Regions from separate parts of the Mesorhizobium sp. M4B.F.Ca.ET.214.01.1.1 genome, predicted to be linked through region 2. Evidence: predicted binding sites of a transcription regulator. Region 2 holds the regulator's gene; each other region holds the start of a gene.
What was found. Region 2 encodes PhoB, which activates phosphate uptake and scavenging genes when phosphate is short. Its sites were predicted from a motif close to TGTCATNNANCTGTCAT; they were not measured.
Positions count from the first base shown of each region.

Region 1: phnC (phosphonate ABC transporter ATP-binding protein) is a predicted target of PhoB. The motif match lies at 1,018-1,034, and genes of this name have one in related genera.
Region 3: EN857_RS00625 (ceramide glucosyltransferase) is a predicted target of PhoB. The motif match lies at 965-981, and genes of this name have one in related genera.
Region 4: ppk2 (polyphosphate kinase 2) is a predicted target of PhoB. The motif match lies at 1,260-1,276, and genes of this name have one in related genera.

Region 1 covers NZ_SRUX01000003.1:510,751-512,949, forward strand. Annotated here, with positions in the region: gene EN857_RS08910 (DUF1868 domain-containing protein) at 271-981, shown strand; gene phnC (phosphonate ABC transporter ATP-binding protein) at 1,105-1,962, shown strand; gene phnD (phosphonate ABC transporter substrate-binding protein) at 2,125-2,199, shown strand, end outside.
Region 2 covers NZ_SRUX01000018.1:139,240-141,438, reverse strand. Annotated here, with positions in the region: gene EN857_RS29065 (ROK family protein) at 1-758, shown strand, start outside; gene phoB (phosphate regulon transcriptional regulator PhoB) at 762-1,451, opposite strand; gene phoU (phosphate signaling complex protein PhoU) at 1,471-2,178, opposite strand.
Region 3 covers NZ_SRUX01000001.1:134,357-136,555, reverse strand. Annotated here, with positions in the region: gene EN857_RS00635 (alpha/beta hydrolase) at 1-415, opposite strand, end outside; gene apaG (Co2+/Mg2+ efflux protein ApaG) at 470-862, opposite strand; gene EN857_RS00625 (ceramide glucosyltransferase) at 1,088-2,199, shown strand, end outside.
Region 4 covers NZ_SRUX01000013.1:114,849-117,047, forward strand. Annotated here, with positions in the region: gene EN857_RS24280 (glycosyl transferase family 90) at 1-68, shown strand, start outside; gene EN857_RS24285 (aldo/keto reductase) at 81-1,124, opposite strand; gene ppk2 (polyphosphate kinase 2) at 1,325-2,199, shown strand, end outside.

The DNA of each region.
Region 1 (2,199 bases), on a different contig from region 2:
GGTTGTATTGGGGATTTGGGTCGTTCGGAGCCAGGTAAACCGCTGGAGTCGGTCCGACCGAGTCTCGTCCATTGTCTTGACCATCTTGGGCTTGGGCCTGGCAGCGGTAGGGGTGCTAATTCTCTTCGTGTTGGCGCCCATCTCCCGGTAGAACTGCCTCAACTGCTAGTGAGACCGCTAGCTTCGATACCTATGCCCAGGACGACGCCCCTAGATTCACATCTTTGACATACGAGTCGGACAAGAGGCGATCTCGCCAGGGAGATCGCCATGCTCGACAAAGCCAGACCCTCGCTCGCCGGCTTCTTCGAAGGCACCAACCCCGCGCCGCCGGTGCATCTCGGCACCCGCTACGACACGGCGGGCAATTTCCTGTTCGAGCCTGGCAACACCGTTGTCTCCCATCTCGTAGCCGGCTCACCCTCCGAAGCCGCTGTAGTCGCAGTGCGCGAGCGCATGCGCGCCATGCCCGACGCCGACCGGCTTGTCTTCACCCCGGTCTCCAGCCTGCATATGACGCTGTTCCAGGGCATCATCGAGCGCCGCCGCCGGCTCCCCTATTGGCCTCGGGATGTGCCGCTCGACACCAGCATCGACGACATGACCCGCCTTTATCTGGAGCGCCTGAAGGGCTTCGCGGGGAGCGGCGCGTTCAGGGTCAAGGCCATCGGTATCACCCCGAACGGCCTCACCGTCGCCGGCGCCTCGGAGGAAGACCGGCGCATCCTCCAGGCCTGGCGCGACGCGCTGTCGGTGCCCTTCGGCTATCGCCATCCCGACCATGACACCTACGTCTTCCACATCACCTTCGCCTACCAGATCCGCCGCCTTGCCGACGAGCGGGCGGCGGCGTGGCAGGATCTGTTCGATGACTGCCTGTCCTTCCTCGACCGCGAGGCGCCGGTCATCGAACTCCACCCGGCGGCCTTTTGCAGCTTCCGTGACATGGAGCATTTCGAGGAGCTCCTGGTCCTCGGCTGATGACTGCTACCGCGCAGCTGTGGGCGGTAACAAAACTGACATCAATCCGACACCGCAGGTTCATGGGGCTGCGCTAGCCAAGGTTAACAGACCCTGTAACCGACTGGACTGGAGCCTAGCCCCATGTCAGCAGCCTCTGCCACGCTCGAAATCCGCGGTGTCAGCCGACGATTCGGCAAGAACACCGCCGTCAGCGCCGTCGACCTGTCGATCCCGCAGGGCCAGATGGTCGGCATCATCGGCCGTTCCGGCGCCGGCAAGTCGACGCTTCTGCGCATGATCAACCGTCTCATCGACCCCAGCCAGGGGTCGATTTTTTTTGACGGCGCCGAAGTCTCGGCGCTGCAGGGCTCGCCGCTTAGGCGCTGGCAGCGCGACTGCGCCATGATCTTCCAGCAGTTCAACCTGGTGCCGCGCCTCGACGTGCTGACCAACGTGCTGCTTGGCCGGCTAAACCACCGCTCGACGCTGTCCAATCTGTTCGGCATTTTCTCGCGCACCGAATGCGCCGAGGCGGTTGCGGCGCTTGAACGCCTCGACATCGCCCGCACCGCGCTGCAGCCGGCTGGCACGCTGTCCGGCGGCCAGCAGCAGCGCGTGGCGATCGCGCGCGCCATGATGCAACAGCCGAGGGTGCTGCTCGCCGACGAGCCGATCGCCTCGCTCGACCCGCTCAACGCCAAGGTGGTGATGGACTCGCTGCAGGACATCAACCTACGCGAAGGCATCACCGTCATCACCAATCTGCACACGCTGGACACGGCGCGGGCCTATTGCAACCGCATCATCGGGATGGCCGCCGGCAAGGTCGTGTTCGATGGCGCGCCCGAGGACCTCGACCGCGACGCCGTGCGCCTCGTCTATGGCGCGGATGCGAATGGCGCCGATATCTCCGAGGCCATCACGTCGACCAGCGTCACCTTCAAGCCGAAGATCACCGCATCCGCCGGACCGCTCGAGCCCGCATTCCCCGGCTACTAGTCGATGCTTTCGAACCGTCCACGCTGACGAAGAGCGGCAACCGGTTCGGCAAGGATCATGGCCAAGCAAACGAGCAACCCGGATCGCCCGCCCGCGTCAAAGGCAGCTGTCAAAATTCGAACGTCGCCGGCGCGAGGCCGGAACAACAGGAGAGAGATCCAAATGTTTAGGAAGATGGTTTTTGGCGCCGTATCACTGCTCGCCATCGCGACGAGCGCCGCTCATGCCGCCGACGTC
Region 2 (2,199 bases):
GCGCCATGTTGTGGTCGCCGATCACGCCGCAGACCGACATCGCCTTCGCCGACATTCTGGAAGCCGAATTTGGCGTTCCGGCCACGATGGAGAATGACTGCAACATGATGGCGGTGGCCTTGCAGTGGCGCGATCCCGAGCGGTACCGCGACGACTTCATTGCCATCCTGCTCTCGCACGGCATCGGCATGGGGCTGGTGCTGAAGGGAGAGCTGTTCACCGGCACCCATTCCTCCGGCGGCGAATTCGGCCACATGATCCACCGGCCGGGCGGCGCGCTCTGCCGCTGCGGCCGGCGCGGCTGCGTCGAGGCCTATGCCGGCAACTATGCGATCTGGCGCAATGCCAAGCAGATGGGCGAGGACGCCGAGCCGGTCGATGTCAGCGACGCCGACATGCGCTCGCTCGCCGCCAGGGCGCGCGCCGGCGACGGCCCGGAGCGCCAGGCCTACCGCAAGGCCGGCGAGGCGCTCGGCTTCGGCCTCGGCAGCCTGTTCGCGCTGATCGATCCAGCTCCCGTCGCCATGGTCGGCGTCAGCGCCGCCGCCTTCGATCTGATCGAGCCGGCGCTGCGCGAGGCGATCGCCCAGACCGCCGGCGGCCAGCATTCGAAGTCGATCTCCTTCGACACCGAGCCGAACGAATTGCCGCTCATCCGCGAAGGCTGCGCCATGCGCGCACTGACCTTCGTCGACCAGGAGATTTTCGCGCCGGGCGTGCAGGTGAAAGGCGGCGCCACCGGGAAGAACGTGGCCTGAGCGTCAATCTTCCCTGATCGCGTAGCCCGCGCCCCGGATGGTGCGGATGACGTCAGGCATGCGGCCATTGTTGACCGCCTTGCGCAGGCGGCCGACATGCACGTCGACCGTGCGCTCGTCGATGTAGATCGTCTCGCCCCAGACATTGTCGAGCAGCTGGCTGCGCGAGAACACCCGGCCGGGATGCCGCATCATGAATTCGAGCAGGCGGAACTCGGTCGGTCCGAGCCGGATTTCGCTCTTCTTGCGGTACACCCGGTGCGACTCGCGATCGAGCACGATGTCGCCGACCTTCAGCATGCTGGACAGGACTTCCGGCTTGGCGCGGCGCAGCAGCGCCTTGACGCGCGCCATGAACTCCGGCGTCGAGAACGGCTTGACCAGATAGTCGTCGGCGCCGGTGGAGAGGCCGCGCACCCGGTCGCTTTCCTCGCCGCGCGCCGTCAGCATGATGATCGGCAGCCGCTCGGTCTCCGGCCGCATCCTGAGGCGCCGGCAGAGCTCGATGCCGGAAACCGCCGGCACCATCCAGTCGAGCACCAGGAGGTCGGGCACGTTTTCCTGCAGCCGGATTTCGGCCTCGTCGCCGCGTGTCACCACCTCGACCTGGTAGCCTTCCGATTCAAGATTGTAGCGGAGCAGCACCCCCAGCGGCTCCTCGTCCTCCACCACCATGATGCGTGGCGCGATCATCGGCCCGTCACCCTTCTTCTCAGGCCGGCGCCGACATCGCCGTCTCGTCCAGCTTCGGACGATTGGCGGGCAGTTGCTGGCCGGTCAGCACGTAGTAGGCGTTCTCGGCGATGTTGGTGACATGGTCGCCGATGCGCTCCAGATTCTTGGCGCAGAACAACAGATGCGTGCAAGCGGTGATGTTGCGCGGATCTTCCATCATGTAGGTCAAAAGTTCGCGGAACACCGAGGTGTATTTAACGTCGATGCGCTCGTCGTCGTTGCGGAGCTTGGCAAGCGCCGCGGCATCAGCGGCGGCATATTCCTCGATGACCCCCTGCACCTGGATCAGCACCAGCTGCGCCATGCCGTCGATGGAATGCGAAAGGTCGCGCGGCGTGACGCTGAGACCGACGGTGCCGACGCGCTTGGCGATGTTCTTGGCGAGGTCGCCGATGCGTTCGAGGTCGCCCGCCATGCGGATCGAGCCGACCACGGCGCGCAGATCGTTGGCCATCGGCTGCCGCTTGGCGATCAGTGTGATGGCGCGGTCGTCGAGTTCGCGCTGGCGCGCGTCCATGATGGCGTCGTCGGACACCACGCGCTGCGCCAGGGCGTTGTCGGAATTGAGCAGCGCCCGCGTCGAGCCGGCGACCATCGAGCGGGCGAGATCGCCCATGTCGGAGATCAGCTTGCTGATGGCGCCGAGATCCTCGTCGAAAGACGCAACCGTATGATGTTCACCCATGATCCTGTCCTCGTGCTTGGA
Region 3 (2,199 bases), on a different contig from region 2:
TCCTGAGCCGCCTCTTTCCATCGGCCGAAAAGCCATGCGCGCTCGCCAGCAGGATCAGCTTGCCTACAAGGTCCGGGTACCGCGCGGCCACCTGCGTTGCGACAACGCCGCCATAGGAAATACCCATCAGGCTCGCTGGCTTCTTGAAGTCGGCGTCGATGATCTCCGCGATGTCTCTGGCCATGCCCTCGAGCGAAGGATCGGCTTTTGGAGCGGGATCGTAGCCAATCAGCACGAAGCTCGTGTTGGGTGGAAGGATACGGATGAGCCGTCTGGCATCCTTCTCCAGTCTTGATGGCCGGGGTTTCATCATGAACCCCTGACCGCCGTTGATGATGAGAAGGCTTTCCGGTCCTTGTCCAACTCTTGCGAACGGCAGCCGGCCCAGAAACAACCCTGTTTCAATTCTGTGCATCAAGCCGCTGCCTGGCGTGCGGTTGGGGCAGTGGCGGCCAAGCGTACGCGGCCACTAGTTCACCGTCCGCCGCGTGCCCGGCAGGTCGAGCGAGAAGGCGGGGATGGCGACATTGAACGTCTCGCCGCGCTTGTTGCGCATCGTATAGTGGCCGACCATGATGCCCGAAGGCGTCGAAAGCGGGCAGCCCGAGGTGTACTGGTAGCTGTCGCCGGGATTGAGTTCGGGCTGGTCGCCGACGACGCCTGCACCGCGCACCTCCTCCACCCGGCCGCTGCCGTCGGTGATGTGCCAGTAGCGCGAGAGCAGCTGCACGAATTCGTCCGAGCGGTTGTCGATTGTCACCTGGTAGCCCCAGACATAGCGGTTCTCTGAAGGATCGGAGCGATCCTCCAGATAGAACGGCCTCACCTGAACTTCGATGTTGCGCGTGACGGCGCGATACATGAGCTACCCCAACAATTCGGGAACTTTCGGCGCACTCCGCTGTCGGGTCAACGATGCGTGACGCCTGTCCCTTCCGCCTTATGCGCACGTGCCGGCAAACAATGTCATTTAAGTGACACACGACAATGATGGTGTGCACGGACCGTGCTGGGCGACTCAAGCGCTCTGTCGACCTGTTCAAGATGGCCATCTCCTGGCCGGCTTTTCCGGAGTGACCAGATCTCGATGGAACTGATCGCCATGGCCGCCGCCCTGCTTTCCATAGCTCTGCTTCTCTCAAATCTCGCCAGCATCCTGCTTGCTGCGCGCCGGCTGAAGCCGCCGCGCGGCATGGCCGCGCCCGTGGGCAGGACGCCGCCGGTGTCGATCGTCATCCCCTCGCGCGGCATCGAGCCGTTTACCGCGGAAACGCTGCAGCGCGCCTTCACGCTCGACTGGCCGCGCTACGAGCTGATCTTCTGCGTCGCCCATGCCGACGATCCGGTGGTCAAGCTGATAAACAGGGCAATTGCCCGGTTTCCCAAGGTGCCGGCCCGGCTGCTGGTCGGCGACGACCGCGTCAGCGCCAATCCGAAGCTGAACAATTGCGTCAAGGGCTGGGAGGCGACGCGCCACCACTGGGTGATCCTTGCCGATTCCAACGTGCTGATGCCGCGCGACTATATCCATAAGCTGATGGCCGCGTGGAGGTCCGATACCGGCTTGGTCTGCTCGACGCCGGTCGGCTCACGGCCGGACGGCTTCTGGGCCGAGGTCGAATGCGCCTTCCTCAACACGCTGCAGGCGCGCTGGCAATATGCCGGCGAGGCGCTTGGCCTCGGCTTCGCCCAGGGCAAGAGCATGCTGTGGAACAAGCCAATGCTCGACGCCAATGGCGGCATCCGCGCCCTTGCCGCCGAGATCGCCGAGGACGCTGCGGCGACCAAGCTGGTCAACGGCATTGGCCTTCGCGTCCATCTCGTCGCCTCGCCCTTCGAGCAGCCGCTCGGCGAGCGCAGGCTTGGCGAGATCTGGTCGCGCCAGGCGCGCTGGGCGCGGCTGCGCCGCGTCACCTTCCCGCTGTTCTTCGCGCCCGAGATCCTGACCGGTGCGGCGGTGCCGCTTGTCCTGGCACTGGTAGCGGCGGCCCAATTGGGCATCAGCCTGCCGGCCACAACGCTTTGCGTGCTGGCACTCGCCTACCTGCCGGAATGCGCGCTCGCATGGGCCAACGGCTGGCACCTGTCGCCACGCACGGTCGCGGCGATGATCGTGCGCGACGCGATGCTGCCGGCGATATGGGCGCGCGGCTGGCTGGGCGGCGCCGTCGACTGGCGCGGCAACGCCATGACCATCGG
Region 4 (2,199 bases), on a different contig from region 2:
ACAAATATTTCGTGCTCAGCGGCCAGGTCAAACCGGATCCCGAGGTCTGGCGTTTCATAACCGGCTGACCCTTCCGGCGATCAGACGTCGCTGCGGTCGAGCACCAGGTCGGCAGGCCCGAAGCGGCCCTTGGCCGTCAGCTGCTGGTGCCAATAGGGGTAGAGAACCGGCGGCCGGCTGACGGCGTCGAGCCGCGCCCGCTCATCGAAGGACAGCGTCAGGCTGGCGGCGGCGATGTTGTCCTTGAGCTGCGCCTCGCTGCGGGCGCCGATCACCAGCGACGACACCGCCGGCCGGCCGAGCAGCCAGGCGAGCGCCACCTGCGCGCCGGACACGCCCCTGGCCTTGCCGATGTCGACCAGCACGTCGACGATCCGCCACAGCCGGTCCTCGTCGCGGATCGGCGGTTCCGACCAGCCGCCGATCTGGCGGGCGGTCGGACTGTTGCGGTCGTATTTGCCGCTGAGCAGCCCGCCGGCGAGCGGGCTCCACACCAGCACGCCGAGCCCCTGGTCGACCGAGATCGGCAGCAGTTCGTATTCTGCCTCGCGCGCCTCCAGCGTGTAGTGGATCTGCTGGGTGACGAAGCGCGGCTGGTGGCTGCTGTCGCTGATGGCGAGTGCCTTCATCACCTGCCAGCCGGAATAGTTGGAGCACCCGACGTAGCGGATCTTGCCCTGGCTCACCAGCGTGTCGAGCGCGGCGACCGTTTCCTCGAGCGGCGTCACGCCATCCCATTCGTGCAGGAAGTAGATGTCGATGACGTCGGTCTTCAGCCGCTTCAGGCTCTTCTCGCACTCGCGGATCAGGTGGTGGCGCGACAGGCCCTCGTCATTGGGACCCTTGCCGATGCGCATGCGCGCCTTGGAGGCGATCAGCACATCGTCCTTGCGCTTGCCGCCGAGCGCCTCGCCGATGATCTCTTCCGAAATCCCGTTCGAATAGACGTTGGCGGTGTCGATGAGGTTGATGCCGGCATCGATGCAGAGGTCGATCATCCGGCTTGCTTCCTTGAGGTCGGTCCTGCCGACCGCCGCGAAGGCGCCGGCGCCGCCGAATGTCATGGTGCCGAGCGTCAATGTCGAAACCTTCAGCCCGGAACGGCCGAGTGTACGGTATTCCATTTGAGATCCTCGCAATCGCGTTGAGAGAGGCGCCACGAATGGGCAGCCCGAATAGGACAGCCTATTTGTAGGACAAGTTGCTCGGCTTGTCGCCCCATCGCGGCGACCGGTCGATCACATCTGGAGCAGCGGCATTGCAATAAAACCGTCATTGCCGGCCTTTATTGAAGTCGGCTCAGGATGGCGAACGGAGAAGCACGATGAGCGAACTGAAACCGAATTCCGGAGCCAGGGACTGGCTGGAAGCCGAACTCGCCGACACGCTCGACGAGGACTACGAGCTCGAGATATCGGAGCCGGCGCTGTCGCTCGAGATCGCCAAGATCTACAAGGAGTCGCATCCGCCCTCGATCGAACGCATGCAATATTTCCGAGACTTGCTGCGGCTCCAGTCCGAACTGATCAAGCTGCAGTCCTGGGTGGCCTATCACAAGAAGAAGGTCGTGGTGGTCTTCGAGGGCCGCGACTCCGCCGGCAAGGGCGGCGTCATCAAGCGCATCACGCAGCGGCTCAATCCGCGCATCTGCCGTGTCGTGGCGCTGCCGGCGCCGACCGAGCGCGAGAAATCGCAATGGTATTTCCAGCGCTACGTGCCGCATCTGCCGGCCGGCGGCGAGATCGTGCTGTTCGACCGCTCCTGGTACAACCGCTCCGGCGTCGAGCGGGTGATGGGCTTCGCCGGGCCGGACCAGGTCGAGGAGTTCTTCCACGACGTGCCGGAATTCGAGCGCATGCTGGTGCGCTCCGGCATCACCCTGGTCAAATACTGGTTCTCGATAACCGACGAGGAGCAGCAGATGCGCTTCCTGATGCGCATCCACGATCCGATGAAGCAGTGGAAGCTGTCGCCGATGGACCTGCAGTCGCGCGTGCGCTGGGAGCAGTATACCAAGGCCAAGGAAGAGACCTTCGCCCGCACCAACATTCCCGAGGCGCCATGGTTCATCGTCGAAGGCAACGACAAGAAGCGCGCCCGGCTGAACTGCATCGACCATCTCCTGCAGCAGTTTCCCTATGAGGAGGTGCCGCATGAGGAGATCACGCTACCGGAGCGCGTCTTCAACCCCGAATACGA